2 regions of the Exiguobacterium sp. EF_C8 genome follow, and region 2 is predicted to be linked to the other one. Evidence: a T-box and tRNA genes for the amino acid it is inferred to sense, from the RefSeq annotation. Region 2 holds a T-box; the other holds one or more tRNA genes.
The links. The T-box of region 2 lies ahead of tyrS (tyrosine--tRNA ligase). A T-box ahead of a tRNA ligase gene usually reads a tRNA of that ligase, here a tRNA-Tyr.
Positions count from the first base shown of each region.

Region 1: it encodes a tRNA-Tyr, which carries the amino acid that the T-box ahead of tyrS (tyrosine--tRNA ligase) is inferred to sense. The anticodon was not compared.

Region 1 covers NZ_CM143264.1:200,573-210,978, forward strand. The annotation lists rRNA gene ACY2IG_RS01150 (23S ribosomal RNA) at 1-1,603, shown strand, start outside; rRNA gene rrf (5S ribosomal RNA) at 1,650-1,765, shown strand; tRNA gene ACY2IG_RS01160 (tRNA-Asn) at 1,777-1,851, shown strand; tRNA gene ACY2IG_RS01165 (tRNA-Glu) at 1,854-1,928, shown strand; tRNA gene ACY2IG_RS01170 (tRNA-Thr) at 1,942-2,014, shown strand; tRNA gene ACY2IG_RS01175 (tRNA-Tyr) at 2,053-2,136, shown strand; tRNA gene ACY2IG_RS01180 (tRNA-Lys) at 2,141-2,213, shown strand; tRNA gene ACY2IG_RS01185 (tRNA-Gly) at 2,220-2,291, shown strand; tRNA gene ACY2IG_RS01190 (tRNA-Ala) at 2,301-2,376, shown strand; gene rocF (arginase) at 2,588-3,496, shown strand; gene sigW (RNA polymerase sigma factor SigW) at 3,621-4,184, shown strand; gene ACY2IG_RS01205 (anti-sigma factor) at 4,201-4,821, shown strand; gene cdaA (diadenylate cyclase CdaA) at 4,901-5,761, shown strand; gene ACY2IG_RS01215 (CdaR family protein) at 5,761-7,047, shown strand; gene glmM (phosphoglucosamine mutase) at 7,077-8,432, shown strand; gene glmS (glutamine--fructose-6-phosphate transaminase (isomerizing)) at 8,844-10,406, shown strand, end outside.
Region 2 covers NZ_CM143264.1:2,388,337-2,398,742, reverse strand. The annotation lists gene ACY2IG_RS12750 (acetoin utilization AcuB family protein) at 1-434, opposite strand, end outside; gene ACY2IG_RS12745 (GNAT family N-acetyltransferase) at 453-1,085, opposite strand; gene acsA (acetate--CoA ligase) at 1,232-2,935, shown strand; gene ACY2IG_RS12735 (transglycosylase domain-containing protein) at 2,983-5,553, opposite strand; T-box leader at 5,702-5,909, shown strand; gene tyrS (tyrosine--tRNA ligase) at 5,965-7,212, shown strand; gene ACY2IG_RS12725 (biotin transporter BioY) at 7,257-7,784, opposite strand; gene rpsD (30S ribosomal protein S4) at 7,938-8,537, opposite strand; gene ACY2IG_RS12715 (GAF domain-containing protein) at 8,771-9,256, opposite strand; gene ezrA (septation ring formation regulator EzrA) at 9,479-10,406, shown strand, end outside.

The DNA of each region.
Region 1 (10,406 bases), 910 kb from region 2:
AAGAGGGGTGAGAATCCCCTCCGTCGAAAGCCCAAGGTTTCCTGAGGAAGGCTCGTCCGCTCAGGGTTAGTCTGGACCTAAGCCGAGGCCGAAAGGCGTAGGCGATGGATAACAGGTTGATATTCCTGTACCGCCGATCCACCGTTTGAACAATGGGGGGACGCAGGAGGATAGTGACGCATGCGGATGGAAGTGCATGTGCAAGTTTCAAGACCGTCTGATTGGCAAATCCGTCAGGCACCACAGTCAAGGAACGACGCGGAGTCCCGTAGGGACGTAGGTCACGATTTCACACTGCCAAGAAAAGCCTCTAGTGAGGGGGAAGGCGCCAGTACCGTAAACCGACACAGGTAGGCGAGATGAGAATTCTAAGACGCGCGGGATAACTCTCGTTAAGGAACTCGGCAAAATGGTCCCGTAACTTCGGGAGAAGGGACGCTCTACACATGTAGAGCCGCAGTGAATAGGCCCAAACGACTGTTTAGCAAAAACACAGGTCTCTGCTAAATCGCAAGATGACGTATAGGGGCTGACGCCTGCCCGGTGCTGGAAGGTTAAGGGGATGGGTTAGCGCAAGCGAAGCTTTGAACCGAAGCCCCAGTAAACGGCGGCCGTAACTATAACGGTCCTAAGGTAGCGAAATTCCTTGTCGGGTAAGTTCCGACCCGCACGAAAGGCGTAACGATTTGGGCACTGTCTCAACGAGAGACCCGGTGAAATCATAGTACCTGTGAAGATGCAGGTTACCCGCGACAGGACGGAAAGACCCCATGGAGCTTTACTACAGCCTGATATTGAGGCTTTGTGCATGATGTACAGGATAGGCGGGAGACGTCGAGCCCGGAGCGCCAGCTTCGGAGGAGTCACCCTTGGGATACCGCCCTTCATGCATAGAGTCTCTAACTCGCAGCCGTGATCCGGCTGGAGGACCGTGTCAGGCGGGTAGTTTGACTGGGGCGGTCGCCTCCTAAACAGTAACGGAGGCGCCCAAAGGTTCCCTCAGAATGGTTGGAAATCATTCGTAGAGCGCAAAGGCAGAAGGGAGCTTGACTGCGAGACCTACAAGTCGAGCAGGGACGAAAGTCGGGCTTAGTGATCCGGTGGTTCCGCATGGAAGGGCCATCGCTCAACGGATAAAAGCTACCCTGGGGATAACAGGCTGATCTCCCCCAAGAGTCCACATCGACGGGGAGGTTTGGCACCTCGATGTCGGCTCATCGCATCCTGGGGCTGGAGTAGGTCCCAAGGGTTGGGCTGTTCGCCCATTAAAGCGGTACGCGAGCTGGGTTCAGAACGTCGTGAGACAGTTCGGTCCCTATCCGTCGTGGGCGCAGGAAATTTGAGGAGAGCTGTCCTTAGTACGAGAGGACCGGGATGGACGCACCGCTGGTGTACCAGTTGTTCCGCCAGGAGCATCGCTGGGTAGCTACGTGCGGACGGGATAAATGCTGAAAGCATCTAAGCATGAAGCCCCCTCCAAGATGAGATTTCCCTTTGAGTAATCAAGAAAGACCCCTCAGAGACGATGAGGTAGATAGGTCACGGGTGGAAGCATGGCGACATGTGGAGCTGAGTGATACTAATCGGTCGAGGCCTTGTTCTAGCAGATGCTTGTTGATGACTTCAGTTTTGAGGGCGCGAGCCCGTCGTCTGGTGACGATAGCCAAGTGGTCACACCCGTTCCCATGCCGAACACGGAAGTTAAGCACTTGAACGCCGAAAGTAGTTGGGGGCTTCCCCCTGTGAGGATAGGACGTTGCCAGGCAATTCATTTATTCCGCAATAGCTCAGTGGTAGAGCAACCGGCTGTTAACCGGTAGGTCGTAGGTTCAAATCCTACTTGCGGAGCCAATGGCCCGTTGGTCAAGCGGTTAAGACACCGCCCTTTCACGGCGGTAACACGGGTTCGAATCCCGTACGGGTCACCATTATACTTTTTGTGCCGGTGTAGCTCAGCTGGTAGAGCAACTGACTTGTAATCAGTAGGTCGCGGGTTCGACTCCTGTTGCCGGCACTGTTTTTTCTCAATCGTATAAGTTTCCTAGACAAACTGGGGGGGTAGCGAAGTGGCTAAACGCGGCGGACTGTAAATCCGCTCCCTCGGGTTCGGCGGTTCGAATCCGCCCCCCCCCACCATGTCGAGCCATTAGCTCAGTTGGTAGAGCATCTGACTTTTAATCAGAGGGTCGCAGGTTCGAATCCTGCATGGCTCATTTCTTGCGGAAGTAGTTCAGTGGTAGAATACGACCTTGCCAAGGTCGGGGTCGCGGGTTCGAATCCCGTCTTCCGCTTTTTCTTTCGGGGCCTTAGCTCAGCTGGGAGAGCGCCTGCCTTGCACGCAGGAGGTCAGCGGTTCGATCCCGCTAGGCTCCACCAATTTTATTTAAAGATCTTAAGCGAGTTTCGTTCGTCTTAAGTTTTTTTTATATGAAATGCCAAGCATAACCAGAGTACGTACGCAAGAACACCGTGATTCCCTTCACGGTGTTTTTTTGTATATTCATGCGTTTTTTTGTTGAGTTGAACCACCTATTTGTTACCGCTTACAATACATGTAGAAGTGACTATGACATAGGGGGAATATCGAATGAATATCGCGTATATCAGCGTACCGTACCGTTATGGACAAGGAAAGCCGGGCACTGAACACGGACCTGCTGCTGTCGAAAAAGCCGGTTTGTTAGCGACACTTGAAGCACGGGGACAAGAAGCAGTACGCTACGGGGAAGCGGCTGTTTTATCCGAGGATGCGGTCCGAGAAGAAGATCCGAAGCTAAAGCGTCTTGAAGGCGTCGTCCACACGACGAATGACTTGCATCTGATTGTTCGCGATGCGTTATCAGAGCAACGCTTTCCGTTGTTAGTTGGTGGTGATCACAGCATGGCGATCGGAACGATTGCGGGGTTACGTCAGACTGTACCACGTCTTGGCGTCATCTGGTTCGATGCACACGGTGACTTGAATACACCGGAAACATCACCGTCTGGCAACATCCACGGTATGCCGCTCGCTGTAGCCCTTGGGGAAGGACATCAGCGTTTAACGGAAGTAGGAGGAACAGATGTTAAGCTGCAACCGGAACATCTCGTCTTCATCGGATTACGTGACGTTGATCCAGGCGAACAAGAACTGATTGATCGTCTTGGTATTCGTGTCTACGATATGGAAGCGATCCGAACTCGGGGGATGGACGCGATCATGGAAGAAGCGATTGCCTATTTGAAGGAAACAACGGATGCATTCTATCTTAGTTTCGATATGGACGGTCTTGATCCATCGCTTGTCGTCGGTACAGGAACACGTGTTGCTGATGGCATTTTCTTAGACGATGCGAAGACGGTGTTACAGCATTGTGCGGTAGCAGAAGATTTCATTGCAGCTGAATTTGTTGAAGTGAATCCTTTGCTTGAAGAAGGAAACGGAACCGCGGAACTTGCGAATGAACTGATCGGAGATTTACTTTTGGCAATGGAAACACATCGCTTAGTAAAATAATGGATAGAACTTGAACTCTTTTCATCGGGGTTCAAGTTTTTTTGTTACAATTTAAAAGGAGATGAAACATTTATCGGTCGACTTCGTATAAGAGATTGACCGCATAGAGCGGGGGGTATTCAAAGTGGAAGAAACGACACTACGCTTAATTGAGCGAGTGAAACAGGGAGACCGTGATGCTTTTGCGGCACTTGTTGATCTATATAAGGAAGGTGCCTTTCTTGTGGCTTTCCGGGTCTTGCGCGATCGAATGGAAGCGGAGGATGCGACACAAGAAGCCTTCATCCGTGTATTTACGAAGATCGATTCGTATAATGCACAATGGAAGTTCCGGACTTGGTTATACCGAATCGTTACGAACGTATCGATTGACCGATTACGGAAAAAGAAACCTGACTATTCTCTTGATGCTGAGATGTCAGGTACTGAAGGACTGACATTGTATTCACAACTCGAAAGCAAGGACACCTTGCCGGAGGACCAAGTGGTCGATAACGAGCAACGAAGTGAAGTCGGGGATGCGATTGCAGCTTTACCAGAAAAATACCGCGTCCCACTCGTCCTGAAATATATAGAGGATCTTTCACTAAAGGAAATCAGTGAAATGATCGAATTACCTGTCGCTACTGTCAAAACTAGAATTCATCGTGGACGGGAAGCGCTGAAGAAGCATTTTGCCAAACGATGAGAAGGAGGAACTCACCATGTCACGAGAGCATGTACATGAACGGATTCAGGATTATTTAGATCAAAACCAACCACCTGAGGAATTCGAGCGATTGGAAGCAGAGTTACGGGAAGCGGACGCGATGGACGAGTTCGAAGAGTATCGACTCCTTGATGCTCGACTGCGTCAACTTCCAGCGCCCAAATTATCGGCAGATTTTACATCCCGCGTGCTGGCACAATTGCCCGACCAGGTGGATACGCCGAGCGCTGCTTTACTGCACCAACCGCAACCGTCCCGTTTTGGAGGGAAGATGAAGCAATACCCATTGCTCGCGGCGGCGGCTGTTTTCTTACTTTTGTCGATCGGTAGCCTTGGTGGTTATATGGCACAGGAAGAACATGACTTATCTTATACAAATGCACCAGGCATCGTCGCTCAAAATGGTGAGGTCGTCGTGCCAAAAGGCGTCACGGTCGATCAAGATCTCTATGTCGAAGGCGGGAACGTCCGAATCGAAGGGAAAGTTAATGGCGACGTCATGACCGTTGACGGGAAAGCTTACACGGCGAGTGCCGGTAGCGTGACCGGAGAAATCAAGGAAATTGATCAATTATTCGAACGCGTTTGGTACGGAATCAAACGTCTATTTCAATAATCAGATGGGACGAGTCGAACTCGTCCCTTTGTGCTATAATGGAAACTGTTTAAATCAGATGAGTTAGGGGGCACGGTTGGTGAATTACTTCAGCTGGCAACCACTTCAATTTCAATTGTTGAAACTGGGAGAAAACGTACATTGGTACGATTATATTAATGATGTGATTGATATCGCGGTTGTGACGTTCGTTATTTACCGTCTCATGATCATCGTCAAAGGAACAAAAGCGGTCCAGCTCATTAAAGGGATTTCGGTCATTTTGATCAGTTGGTTCCTGAGTGGCTTTTTTGGACTCAAAACACTTCAATTCTTACTCAATCAAATTATCACCTATGGGTTACTGGGGATCATCATCATCTTCCAACCCGAACTCCGGCGTGGACTGGAACACTTAGGACGAACGAGTAAATTCTTCTCACGTAGTGCGATCAGTGATGAAGATGAACAAGTTCGAATCGTCGATGCGCTCGTATCGTCTGCCCAGTACATGTCAAAACGCCGTATTGGAGCACTCGTGACGATTGAACGTGAGACAGGACTGAGTGAATACGTAGAGACGGGCATTCCGCTTGGTTCACAAATCACGAGTCAGTTGCTGATCAACTTATTCATTCCGAATACACCATTACATGATGGCGCTGTCATCGTCCAGCAAGGCAAGTTAGCAGCTGCCGCTTGTTACTTACCGTTGTCAGAAAGTGCACATATCTCAAAAGAGCTTGGAACACGTCACCGCGCTGCAATCGGTGTCAGTGAAGTAACGGATAGTGTTACGCTCGTCGTCTCGGAAGAAACGGGTGGTGTCTCACTCGCCATCAATGGACGTCTGTACCGGGAACTCGATGAAGAATCCTTACGGACGAAGTTGCTTGAGACGATCGTTAAGGTCGAACAGACGAATACTTCCTTCTTGAACTGGATGGGGGCGAAAAAATAATGTTCGAAAAATGGTTCAATGAACGATGGTTTTTACGCATTGTTGCGGTCGTCTTAGCCGTCATGTTGTATTTGATGGTGGCAGGTTCGAATACGACAGGAAAGAGTGACGCCGCTAGTCTGTTGCCGATCGCAGGTCAAGGTTCGACGAAATTTGACGTGCCGGTCACGGTCCAGTATGATGAATCGCAGTGGGTCGCCTATAATATTCCAAATACGATGGAGGTAACCGTTAAAGGTCCATCGAGTAGCTTGACGATGCTTCGGCTTGTTCAGGATTTTGGGTTATCGATTGATTTAAAAGGACTTGACCCTGGCTATCATCGTGTCCGTGTCACAGCAACTGGCTTCGGAAAAGATGTCGAGGTGACGCCAAAGCAGGAGACGATTGAAGTCTTCCTCGATAAGAAGATTACAAAGGAAGTACCGGTACAAGTCGCCTTACTCAATAAAAACAAAATCGCTGAAGGATATGTCGCTGGGGAAGCGCAACCGAATCAACAAACCGTTGAAGTTACGGGAGGCGCAGAGAAGTTACAGGCGATTTCAGCGATCCAAGTACCGATCGATGTAACTGGTCGGGCAGAGACGTTTAAAGAGACGTTCAATGCCAAAGCGACCGATGCGAACGGGAATACGATCAATGCATCTTATCAACCGGAACAACTAGAAATCACAGTACCGATCTATAAGGAAAGTAAGACGGTACCGATCAATGTGCAGACAAAAGATGACGTCAAAAAAGGATATACCGTCGTCAAGATCGTTCCCGTTACGACGGAAGCTCGTCTATATGGAACAAAAGAAGAGTTAGAGCGTATCGGTTCCGTTGATACGGAAGCGGTCTCGCTCAAAGGATTGACGAAGACGACAGAAAAAACCGTCAAACTTGTTGAACCGGAAAATGCGACAGCGATGGATCCGACACAGGTCACCGTCAATATCGTTGTCGAAAAGGAAAATGCGAAGTCGACGACGGAAACCGTCGAGGATCGGGCAGAGAAAACGATTCCCGGTGTGACGGTCACGTTAAATGGGTTTGATGAATCGAAGTATACGATTGATTACAACCAAACGATTGATGTCGTTGTCCGTGGGAAAGAATCTGATTTAGCATCGATCGATGCGACGGATATCAAAGCGGTCATCGATGTGACGGGACTAAAAGAAGGAACGCACGGATTGCCGATTTCGTATCAGACGTCAAAAGCCTTTGATGTCCTGCGTCCGGATAATATGGATGTCACGCTAAAAGCTGTTCCGCGGACATCCGTTCCGACCAATTAAAACAAATTAGTGAAATGAGGAAATAACACATGGGTAAGTATTTTGGAACTGACGGCGTACGCGGCGTCGCAAACGTAGAATTGACACCGGAACTAGCATATCGCCTCGGTCGAACAGGTGGTTACGTGTTGACGAAACACGAAAGCACACGACCAAAAGTCTTGATTGGACGCGATACACGTGTTTCTGGTCAAATGCTTGAGAACGCACTCATCGCTGGTCTTTTATCAATCGGTGCAGAAGTCATGCGTCTTGGTGTCATCTCGACACCGGGTGTCGCGTATCTGACAAAAACGATGGATGCCACAGCGGGAGTCATGATTTCTGCATCGCACAATCCAGTTGAAGATAACGGAATCAAGTTCTTCGGTTCAGATGGCTTCAAGCTCGATGACGCAACTGAGCTTGAAATCGAAGCATTGCTCGATGAAGCAGAAGATACATTACCACGTCCAGCCGGAAAAGAACTCGGTTTCGTTCACGATTACTACGAAGGTGCACAAAAATATCTTCATATGCTTCGCCAGACATCGGATGAAGATTTCTCAGGCATCCATGTCGCGATCGACGGCGCACACGGTGCGACGTCAAGCCTCGCACCACGCCTATTCGGTGACTTGGAAGCAGAAGTATCGACGATCGGTACAACTCCGAACGGACTCAACATCAATGATGGTGTCGGTTCGACACACCCAGAACATCTCGCTGCCTTCGTTAAGGAAAAAGGCGCAGATGTTGGTTTATCGTTTGATGGAGACGGCGACCGCTTGATTGCAGTCGATGAGAACGGTGATATCGTCGATGGCGATAAAATCATGTTCATTTGCGGAAAATACTTGAATGAACTTGGTCGTCTGAAAGACAACACGATCGTTGCGACGGTCATGAGTAACCTCGGCTTCCATAAAACTGTTGAAGAAAACGGGATGACGGCACTTCAGACAGCAGTCGGTGACCGTTATGTCGTCGAAGAAATGCGTAAGAACGACTACACGCTCGGTGGTGAACAGTCGGGGCATATCATCTTCATGGATTACTCAACGACAGGGGACGGCATGTTGTCAGGCGTCCAGTTGTTGCAAATCATGAAAGCGACAGGGAAAAAGTTATCGGAACTCGCAGCTGAGATGCCGATCTTCCCACAACGTCTCGTTAACATCCGTGTCTCAGACAAAAATGGTGCAATGAGCGGTCCTGCCGTACAAGCGATCATTGCAGAAGTCGAAGCAGAGATGGCAGGCAACGGACGTATTCTCGTTCGTGCGTCAGGAACAGAACCACTCGTTCGTGTCATGGCAGAAGCCCCGACACAAGAAGCGTGTGATGCATACGTCGAGCGGATCGCGAACGTCGTTCGTGAGAACTACGCGTTACAAGAAAACTAAGCAGCCCGAAGCAGAGCGATTGCTCTGCTTCTTTTTTACAATTATTTTAGAAAAACAAATTGATATTTTTACAAAAAATAGGGATTATGCGTATTGAATAGAAAAATATCGGGAATAGTTACAAATACGTTACCTTTCTTGCTTTTTCAGATTAAAGTTCGTATGATGGTGAAGTCGGACAGAAACGGGGTCGGACAGAAACAAGAAGCGCCAGGGCTTTCTCCGTAGGACGAAAGCTGACGAGGTGGAGGTTTATCGAATGATTCGGCGGATGCCTCCCGGTACCAGATCCATACCGTAAATCGTTCTGAAATCGTCCAAGTGATTGGGCGGACAAACAGACCGATCGGGATCCTCTCAACAAGAGCCGTTTCCTCTTCAGGGAAATACTTGTAAATGGAGAGATGTAACATGTGCGGAATCGTAGGTATGATTGGACAGGTCAACACGAAAGAAATTTTATTAAAAGGTCTCGAGAAGCTCGAGTACCGCGGCTATGACTCGGCAGGTCTTGCGTTCGTCAACGACGGCGTCCAAGTCCACAAAGAAGTAGGCCGGATTGCTGCGCTACGCGAAGTCGTTCCTGCAGATGCAGACGGCACAGTCGGAATCGGACACACACGCTGGGCGACACACGGTGTCCCAAGCGTACCAAACGCGCACCCGCACCAAAGTGCGTCAACACGTTTCACACTCGTGCACAACGGTGTCATCGAGAACGATGAGCAGTTGAAAGCAGAATTGAATGTCGATCTCCTCAGCGACACGGATACAGAAGTCATCGTTCAGATGATCGAAAAGAACTTCAACGAGACAGGTGATGTCGCGGAAGCATTCCGTCAAACACTCCGCGTCTTGCACGGTTCGTATGCCCTCGCATTGATCGATGCTGAAAATCCAGACGTTTTGTACATTGCGAAAAACAAATCACCACTTCTCGTTGGTCTCGGTGACGGGACGTTCAACGTCGTCGCATCAGACGCAATGGCAATGTTACAAGTAACGGATCAATTCGTTGAGCTGCATGACGGTGAGATGATCATCTTGACGCGTGATAGCGTTACGATTCAAGATCTCGACGGTAACGTTCAAGAGCGTGAAGCATATACGGCTGAAATCGATGCATCAGATATCGAAAAAGGAACGTATGCGCACTACATGCTCAAAGAGATGGATGAGCAACCAGCTGTCATCCGCAACATCGTTCAACAATATCAAAATGAAGCAGGCGACATCACACTCGACCAATCGGTCCGTGATCTCGTACTCGGTCGTGACCGTGTCTACATCATCGGTTGCGGAACAAGCTATCATGCTGGTTTGATTGGGAAACAGTTGATTGAACAAATCGCAGGCATCCCGACAGAAGTGCACATCTCTTCTGAGTTCGGATACAACATGCCATTATTGACAGAGAAACCACTCTTCCTCTTCCTTTCACAATCAGGTGAAACAGCGGATAGCCGTGCGGTTCTCGTTGAAGCGAAGAAACTTGGTCACCCGGCACTGACGATCACGAACGTTCCAGGATCAACATTGTCACGTGAGGCGAACGCAACATTATTGCTCCACGCGGGTCCAGAAATCGCCGTTGCTTCAACAAAAGCGTATACAGCTCAAATCGCTGTCCTCGCTGTTCTTGCGTTTGACCTCGCTCAAGCGAAAGGGGTTGCTGTCAACTTCGATCTCATGAAGGAACTCGGTAAAATCTCAAGTGCGATGGAATCGGTCATGTCTCAAAAAGATCGTTTCCAAGAAATCGCGACAGAGTACTTGTCTGAATCACGTAACGCGTTCTTCATCGGTCGCGGACAAGATGCATACGTCGGGATGGAAGGTGCATTGAAACTCAAAGAGATCTCGTATATTCAAGCAGAAGGATATGCGGGTGGCGAGCTCAAGCACGGTCCGATCGCTTTGATCGAAGATAACACACCGGTCATCGCACTCGTGACACAACCACACGTTCACCTC
Region 2 (10,406 bases):
TTCTCGACACGGATCTCGATTTGGGAACTTGGTTCGAGTGCACCCGTCAACTGAACGAATGTTCGTAACAGATCCGTTTCCGTGACGATACCGACAAGACGTCGACCGCGGACGATTGGCAAGCAGGATAAGTGATATTCATAAAACAGCACAGCCGCATCTTCTAGAAAATCAAGCGGATGGGCCGTGACAGGGCTTTCGATCATAATGCTTGAAACGGGATACTGTAGGTCTTGTTTTGCTGTGCCCGGATGAAAGATGCTACTCGCGCTTTGAATTTCCTTTAGTCCGACAAGACCGACGAGTTCATGACGGGCATTAACGACGAGAATATGACGAATCTGATGACGTTGCATGAGTTCAACCGCATGCGCGATGGAATTCGTCGGTTGCATCGTGATGCACGTAGTATTCATGATTTGTTCGATTAACATGACGATTCCTCCTCGAGCTCAGTCATACATGAAGCGTCTTCTCAAGCGTAGCGCATCAAAATGAGCGACTACTTCAGGTGAGACGTGTTTTCCGATACGTGCCATCAGGCAGTTAGCAGGGTGGGAGGCGATTTCCGGATCATCGGTCGGGAAAAAGACAAGACCACCATGATTCATCATCTTCTCCATGATCTTCCGGTAATCCCACACTGATAGTCCACTCCCTTTTAAGTCCCAATGCCAATAATATTCAGTCGTTAGAATTAAATAATGTTCCATGGCAGGATCTAGCATGGAGATTTCAAGCAATTTTTTACCAATCTGTTGTCCGCGGAACCGAGAGGAGACTTCAATCGCCCCGAGTTCCAAGATGTACGGATTGTTTCCCTCACTCCATGTTTCATAGGGATCAGGATATAAGTAAGTCACATAACCGATGATTTCCGTTCCTTGACGAGCGACGATGATCCGTCCTTCTTCAAGGTCCGCAATCTCAACGAGCGCTTGATGTTGTTCAGCGGGTGGACGAAAAGCCGTTAACCCTGAATCGAGTGTATACGTTGCTAGTGTTTGACTCGGTACGGGACCTTCGATGTCAACAGGACCGAGTGATGTTTCATGCGTCCGATGATTGAATTGTTTTTCAAACATGTAAGCGTCACCACCTTCCTATTCATTATAGACGAAAGCGCTTGAGTAAAGAGAGGGATTTTTTAACAAATTGACGGCAAATGGATTGAACTGACGGATAACTAGCTTATAATAAAGAGGAAAACATAGAAGGGGAGGAACGAGACATGAAAGTTTTGAAAGCGCTTCCGGGGAAGCATTGGTTAGCAGAGTATGATGAAACGAACACGTACGATTGGAAAGATGCTGAGCAGTACTTTTCATGGGCGACAACGGGGAAAGTCAACATGGCCTATGAAGCAATCGACCGCCACGCAGAAGGCGAGCGGGCGAACAAGGATGCGCTGATCTATTTCGATGGAATGACGGAACAACGATTCACCTATGCAGACATGAAACGATTGACGAATAAAGCGGCAAACGTATTAGTCGATGCAGGAGTCAAAACGGGTGACCGGATTTTCATCTTCATGCCACGCTCACCAGAACTGTACTTTGCCCTACTTGGTGCACTGAAAGTAGGGGCGATCGTCGGTCCGTTGTTTGAAGCATTCATGGAACAAGCTGTTCGTGATCGTTTAGTTGATTCTGAAGCGAAACTACTCGTGACAACGAAAGCGTTGCTCCCGCGTGTTCCAGTTGGGGAACTGGAATCACTTGAAAAAGTAGTACTCGTTGATGAAGGCGTTGAAGAATCAGAAACATTACTTGATTTCCGAAAAGCGTTCAAGCAAGCATCCGATGTATTCGAACCGGTCTGGTTGGATCGTGAAGACGGATTGATCTTGCACTATACTTCAGGATCGACAGGGAAGCCAAAAGGTGTCCTTCATGTTCAAAATGCGATGATTCAGCATTTAATGACAGGACGTTGGGTACTCGATCTACAAGAAGACGATGTCTACTGGTGCACGGCTGATCCAGGGTGGGTCACAGGAACAAGTTACGGTATCTTCGCACCGTTCTTAAATGGGGCAACGAACGTCGTTGTCGGTGGACGTTTCAATCCAGATTTCTGGTATAGTGTTATCGAGAAGTATAACGTAACGGTCTGGTATAGCGCGCCAACTGCTTTCCGGATGTTAATGGGAGCGGGGGCGGACGTCGCGAATCACCATGATCTTTCAAGTCTTCGTCATGTGTTGTCTGTCGGAGAACCATTGAATCCAGAAGTTATTCGTTGGGGAAAAGAAGCATTTGACCAACGCATTCATGATACATGGTGGATGACAGAAACGGGCGCGATGATGATTTGTAACTACAAGTCGATGGACATTAAACCGGGATCGATGGGGAAACCAATTCCAGGAACCCAAGCTGCGATCATTGATGATCAAGGAAACGAGTTACCACCGTTCCGGATGGGTAACCTTGCATTGAAAACACCGTGGCCATCGATGATGCGTCAAATTTGGAACAATCCACAAAAATATGAATCCTATTTCTTTAAAGGATGGTATGTGTCAGGCGATTCTGCCTATATGGACGATGAAGGCTATTTCTGGTTCCAGGGGCGTGTTGATGACGTCATCATGACGGCTGGAGAACGGGTCGGTCCGTTTGAAGTTGAAAGCCGTCTCGTTGAGCACCCAGCAGTCGCGGAAGCTGGAGTCATCGGGAAACCAGACCCGGTGCGAGGCGAAATCATTAAGGCATTCATTGCCTTACGTGATGGTTATGAGCCAACGGATGAATTAAAACAAGAAATCCAAGCATTCGTCAAGGAAGGTCTAGCTGCTCACGCGGCCCCAAGAGAAATTGATTTCCGAGATAAGTTGCCGAAGACACGAAGTGGTAAAATCATGCGCCGTGTCCTGAAAGCATGGGAGTTGAACTTGGAAACGGGCGATTTATCGACGATGGAGGATTGAATATGAAAAAAGGATGAATCACCGAAACAGGTGATTCATCCTTTTTGTTAGTTTTCAGAAGCAGCATCTTTTTTCTTTTCATCTTGTTTCTTTTGTTGCTCTTGCTGTTTCTTTTGTTGCTCTTGCTGTTTCTTCGCATCTGCCTCTTTTTTCTTAGCGTCCGCTTCAGCTTTCTTTTTTGCATCGGCTTCGGCTTTTGCGTCGGCTTTTGCTTTTGCATCAGCTTCAGCTTTTGCATCGGCAGCACGTTTTGCGTCATCTGCTGCTTTTTTCTTTGCCTCAGCATCTGCTTTTTCTTTAGCTTGATCTTGTTGTTTTTGTTGATCTTCTTTCTTCTGTGCGTCTGCCTCTTTTTTCTTTTCTTCTACTTCTTTCTGTTTCTTCGCTTCGGCTTTTTTCTTTGCTTCTTCGGCTTTTTTCTTCTTATCTTCTTCTTTGAAGCGACCACTGTTTTGGAAGTCATTTGCTGTTACAGAAGATGGTTGCGTGAAGCGGGCGCCAGATTTGAAGTAACTGCTGTTCGCACCATACGATGCATTCGCCATCTGTGACCAGAGCGTCTGCGTACGTTGGTAGTACGTTGACGGACCGATGAGTGAGTTGTTCTGGTCGTGTCCTGTCCAGACGGCAAGGGTTACACCAGGAGTAGAACCAACAAGATAAGAGTCTTTGACATCGTTGGTCGTACCCGTCTTACCGGCCCAATCTCCCGGTACGTTCAATCTAGCTTTAGCGAACGTCGCTGTACCTTTCGTGAAGACACCACGCATCATATCAAGTGTCAGGTAAGCTGTTCGTGGTTCATAGATCCGTTTTTTCTTCGGTTTTGCTTTATAGATATCTTTTCCGTCTTTCGTGATTTTCGAGATGATGTACGGTTGGACGAATTCACCATAGTTGGCAAGTGTCGCGTAAGCACCTGCGAGTTCGACAGGTGTGATTTCCATCGTTCCGAGTGCCGCAGAAGGGGCATAACGGATCGCATCAGGTACTTCAACTCCCATATCGACGAGTTTTTGAATCGAATTCGACATGTTCATCTTCTCGTAAATCTTAACGGCCGGTACGTTCAATGATAGTTCTAATGCCGTACGAACCGTTACATTACCACGGTAACGTCCACCTTCGTTCTTGATCGGACGGTCGCCAGGTTGACGTGGTACAGTCTGGTAGTAGTACTCTTCATCATTAACGGTAGACCCTGGTGTGATCAAGCGATTTTCAATCCCGTTCGAGTAAACGAGGATTGGTTTTGCCGTTGACCCGATTTGACGTTTGGCTTGGAATGCCCGGTTGAAATCGTCAGCTTTTCCATCCATATACCGTCCGCCGACGAATCCGAGGATACGTCCCGTTTCATTTTGAACCATGACTGCTGCTGTTTCTTCTGGATCCTGTTTCGAAACGCTTTTTTTCGTTTTTGGATCGACGACTTGTTTGTATTGCATGCTTCCTGGGAAGTTCGCACTGTTCTTCGCAGGTTGTTGCATCGCTTCATGAATTTTTTTATCAAGTGTCAAGTGAACTTTGTAGCCGCCTTGGCGCAGTGCAACAAGTGCTTGATCTTGATAGTTGGCACGCACTTCTGCCAGTTCAGACGGTTTCACTTCATCTTCTTTCACGCCATCTTGTTTCATCAGATACTTCGTCATGATTTTCGTTGCTTCACGTTCGGCTAAATCGTAGACATACGGATACGTATCACGAGAACGTTTTGATTGTTTCGCGAAATCTTTCGTAATATCATGCTTGATTGCTTTTTCGTACTGTTCCTTCGTGATGTTTTTCGCGACATACATCCGCTTCAATACTGTTTTCATCCGGTTGACGCTTGGCGTCAAGTCCTTTTTGACGACGCCACCTTGAAGGTAAGGGGTGTAGTAATAAGGGTTTTTAGGAATCCCAGCGAGAAAAGCTGCTTGTGGTAACGTCAGTTTTTTCGCGGATTTGTTGAAAACTCCTTGTGATGCAGCCTCGATCCCCGCGATATTACGACCGAGTGAATTGCGACCGAATGAGACGACATTCAAATACGCTTGTAAAATTTCATCTTTTGACATCGCGTTTTCAAGGCGCAATGCTAAAAGAATTTCTTTCGCTTTCCGTTCGAATGAGACTTCGTTCGTCAAGATTTGGTTTTTGATTAATTGTTGTGTTAGCGTACTTCCGCCTGTGCGCGACGCAGAATTCGTTAGTTCTTGTAGAACTGCTCGTAATGTCGCTTTTGGAACGACACCATCGTGTTGATAGAAGTCTACATCTTCCGTTGATAAAAGCGCATCGATCAAGTAAGGAGAAATCTTCTTGATATCGACAGGCTGACGTTCTTCATCTGTTGAGATGTTCGTCAGCTTTTCACCACTTCCCCAATAAATTTGGCTTGTGACGGCATAGCTGTTGACTTGTTGTTTCATCTCAGTCAATGGTGGTGCTTTTGTGTCCTTGACGAGCGAAGCGAAATAGCCGCCCGCTGCACCAACAGAAAAACTACCGACGAGTAAGACAGCTATGATGAGGAACAAAATGATGTTCCATGAAACATCATATGTGATATTTGACCAGTGCCGAACGGCTTTCGTCCGGGGATGATTCCAAAACTTGAACCAGTTCTCGCGCATAAATGATCTCCTTTGCATCTTAAACTTAGGTGTAAATTAATATTAAATCACAGATAGACGTATTATACCATAAATCTACTAATGAAATCGGACTTGACAGCGGATTCGCCTTCGACGTATCATGAAACCATCTTATTTTCGTATATTGCGCTAAACCATGATCGGAATATAGTAGTAAGTCACTCCCTGTGACAGAGACCTAGTGGTGCTGCGAACTAGGACACAGTGAACTTACGAATTACGCTTCCAGGAGTTTCTTGAGAAATCAAGCGGTCCGTCCCGTTATCGACGAACCAAGTGGTCCTTTTACACAAAAGGACAATTAGGGTGGTACCACGGAATATTCCGTCCCTTCGTTTTAGACGAAGGGACGGTTTTTTTTGTTAATAGTGAACTTTAGGAGGAGAAACAATGACGTTATTAGAGGATTTAGAATTTCGCGGGTTAATTAACCAAATGACAGATGAAGAAGGGCTGAAAACATTACTCGAGAATCCGACGACGCTTTACACAGGCTTCGATCCAACAGCAGATTCACTTCACATCGGACACTTGTTGCCGATTTTAGTCTTAAAAAGATTCCAACAAGCGGGTCACCATGTCGTAGGTCTCGTTGGAGGGGCAACTGGGATGATTGGGGATCCGAGTGGTCGTGCAACGGAACGGTCATTGAACACATCGGATATCGTCGAAGAGTTCGCGAATCGGATTAAAGATCAACTGTCACGTTTCTTACCACTTGAAGGTGAAAATCCGGTCACGATCGCCAATAACTTAGACTGGACGAAAGATTTGACAATCATCGATTTCTTACGTGATATCGGAAAACACTTCCCGGTCAGCTACATGCTTGCGAAGGACTCTGTTGATTCACGTCTTCAAAACGGTATCTCATTCACTGAGTTCTCATACATGTTACTTCAATCGTTTGACTTCTTGAAACTTTACGAAGACAAAGGATGCCGTCTTCAAGTAGGAGGTAGTGATCAGTGGGGGAACATCACAGCAGGAATGGAGCTGATTCGTCGTGCTGGTCATGAAGAAAAAGCATTCGGATTGACAGTACCGCTCGTTACGAAAGCGGATGGTCAGAAATTCGGTAAGACAGCTGGCGGTGCGGTCTGGTTAGATGCTGATAAAACGTCACCGTACGAGTTCTACCAGTTCTGGTTCAATGTAGACGATCTCGACGTCATCAAGTTCTTGAAATACTTCACGTTCTTGACGCACGAAGAACTCGATGCACTTGCAGAAGAAGTCAAGGCAGCACCAGAGAAGCGCGTCGCACAACGTCGTCTTGCAGAAGAAATGACGGTTCTCGTCCACGGTGAAGAAGGTCTGACACAAGCACAACGTATTACGACGGCACTCTTTAGCGGAGATATTAAATCGTTGCAAGTCGAAGATATCGAAGATGCCTTCAAAGGCATGCCACGCTTTACACTCGGCGAATCAAACAACCTCGTCGACGTGCTCGTTGAGGCGAAGATTAGTCCGTCAAAACGTCAGGCACGTGAAGACGTCACGAACGGTGCGATCTACCTCAACGGAGAACGCGAGCAAGACTTAACGAAAGAAATCACTGAATCAGATGCAATCGGTCGCTTTACGATCGTACGTCGCGGAAAGAAAAAATACTTCGTCGTCGAGCATGCTTGATGATAAACGAAACGCTCCCTGCACATAGATGCAGAGAGCGTTTTTTAAGCTGTCCGGAATAAGCGAAGTGGCAACAAGCGAACGGCGATCGTCGTGGCAATGACGGCTTTGATCGTATCCCATAAGACGAAAGGATAGTTGATCGCAAAAGCATCTTTGAACGACAGATCGAGTACAGCCATCAGACCGAATGTTCCGAGCAAGTAGACTAAACCAAGTCCGAAGACGATCATCCCGATGAAGAGGGGGACGAAACGACGTGTTTTTTCAGCGATGAGACCGATGAAGAATCCGGCAATCGGAAAGGCAATCAAATACCCGACAGTTGGTCCGACGAATGGAGCAAGTCCACCTTTTCCGCCGAGAACAGGGAGACCAGCAGCTGCGAGCAATAAGAAGATCAAGACAGCAAGTCCACCGCGTTTTCCACCGAGAATGGCACTGACCGTCATGATTGCGAGCATCTGAAGTGTGATCGGAACGGCGCCGACCAGTTGGATCTGCGGCAAAGAGCTAACGGCTGCGATGATGGCAGCACCAAGGGCGATGAACGTTAAATCTCTTGTTTTCATGAATAAAGTCCTCTTTTCTATTTGTGTTAACTATGTATGTTTATAGGTTAACACAAATAAATAATTGGCGTCACTCTTTTTTTAAGACCAGGTATACATTTTCATGATATGTACAAAAAAAGCACCCACCGAAGTGAGTGCTGGAACAATCGATTAACGTGAGTAGTACTCGACGACGAGTTGTTCTTGGATTTGATCGTTCAATTCAGAACGCTCAGGAAGACGGACGAACGTTCCTTCGAGCTTCTCAGCATCGAAAGTAACGAAGTCTTTAGTTGCTGGAGCAACTTCGAGTGCTTCTTTGATAACGACAAAGTTCTTCGATTTTTCGCGAACTGAGATCGTTTGACCTGGTTTCACGCGGAACGACGGGATGTCGACGCGAGCGCCATCAACTTGGATGTGACCGTGGTTGACGAGCTGACGAGCAGCACGACGTGTACGAGCCATACCCATACGGTAAACGACGTTATCAAGACGTGTTTCAAGTAAGAACATGAAGTTCTCACCGTGAATACCAGGCATTTTGCCAGCATCGTTGAACATACGGTTGAATTGGCGTTCGTTTACTCCGTACATGTGACGAAGCGTTTGCTTCGCTTGAAGTTGAAGACCGTACTCAGACATTTTACGACGGCTGTTACCGTGTTGTCCTGGAGCGTACGGACGTTTTGCGATTTCTTTTCCTGTTTCAGTAAGTGAGATACCGAGACGACGTGAAAGTTTCCAAGCTGGACCTGTATAGCGAGCCATAATAAGACTCCTCCTTAGTGTTCGTTATTATTTGCATAAAAATAATAACGCCATCAAACCCACGTTACGCCCATTTCATGATGTGGCACCCTCGCTTGATAGCAAAGTTACACGATGCCCCTCCGGTTATTCACCGAGTCATGAAATGTGATACGTAAGCGATTTGACCGCTATCGTTATCATTTCTGCACTTTTACAAGTATACGGTGTGGACAATCGACTGTCAATCAGAATTACAGATGACGAAGTAGTGTCGTACAGAATGCTTCTAAACCAGCTTGGTCGACTTCATCGAAACGGTTGAATTCTGGGCTGTCGATATCGAGGACGCCGATCGTTTGTCCGTCTTTGACGAGTGGAATGACGATTTCAGAATTCGATGCCGCGTCACATGCGATATGACCTGGGAATTGGTGAACGTCTTCGATCCGTTGTGTCGTTTGTTCTGCTGCGGACGTTCCGCAAACACCACGACCGAATGGAATACGGACGCATGCTGGAAGTCCTTGGAATGGTCCGAGGACGAGTTGGTTTTGCTCGGTATCCGTCAAATAGAAGCCGACCCAGTTGATACGGTCGAGGAATTGGTTGAGTAACGCGCTCGCATTCGATAAGTTCGCGACTTGATTGTCTTCTCCCATTAATAACGCATCGAGTTGTTTTGACAGCATGTCATATTGTTTCGTCCGGTCACCTTCATATGTCTTTGTTTCGAACATAATAAAATTCCTCCCGTGAAAAGCGTATTTTTTTTAGTTTAACGAGTTTTCGTGTAGCTGACAAACAATTGATTTTTGGACAAAGGATTCAAAACAGCGGAAGAAATCAGGAAAAGCCTCTGTAAATCTATGCAAAACGGTTGCGCTATACTATTATAAGGATAAGATTATTGCGATTTAGAGAAAATCTAAAGTCGTACGACAGAGTGGAGGTCGTGACAAATGTGGGCATGGGTGATCGGAGTCATCGTCATCGTATTACTCGTCATGCTATTCAGCATGATCAGTCGAAAAAAATACTACACGAAAATCGATGAACTTGATATGCGCAAACAAGGCATCGTCAGTGCATCGATTCCAAAGGAGTTGCAGGACTTAAAGCAACTACCGATGGCGGGTGAGACGGAGACGAAGTTCAGCTCCTGGCATCAAGCGTGGGAAGAGTTGTTAACGGTCCACGTCGCCCAAATCGATGAAACCCTTTACCGAGCGGAAGAAGCGCTCGATAAATACCGGTTCATCGCCGTCAAGAATGACCTTGAAGTAACGGAACAATTGATTGCGGAACTCGAAGGATTGATCGATGAGATGCTCGTCGAGATGTCGACGTTCAAAACGAATCAATCGGTTCTAGCAGAGTTGAAAGCGCAAGGGGAAGCTGATTCTGGGCAAGTTCGGAAATCGTTATTGATCCAAGCGAACTCATTCGGTCCGGCGCTCGCGCGTCTGGAAGAACGAAGTGAACAAATCAACGCGCACTGGAATGAGATGTGTCAATACGAAGCTTCGGGTGAAGTGACGAAGGCTTACGAAACAAGCTTGTTGCTTGAGCAAGAAGTAGCGACGACGCGTCAGCTTGTTGAACTCGTGCCGAAACAATGGAAGATTCTCGCACATGAATTGCGTCAACGGATTGATCAGCTCGGAGCGGGTTATAAGGAAATGTCGTTAGATGGGTATCCGCTTGAACCACTCGGTCTTCAATCCGAGATCAAACGGTTCGAGGAACAACGTCTGAGCCTTTCTGAAAAAATCGAGATGCTTGAAGTCGATGGTTTAGAAGAAGCGATTCAACAGTTATCAGCCGACGTTGATCAAATGTATGATACGTTCCGTCGTGAAGTTGATGCACGTCATCAAGTGAAAAAAG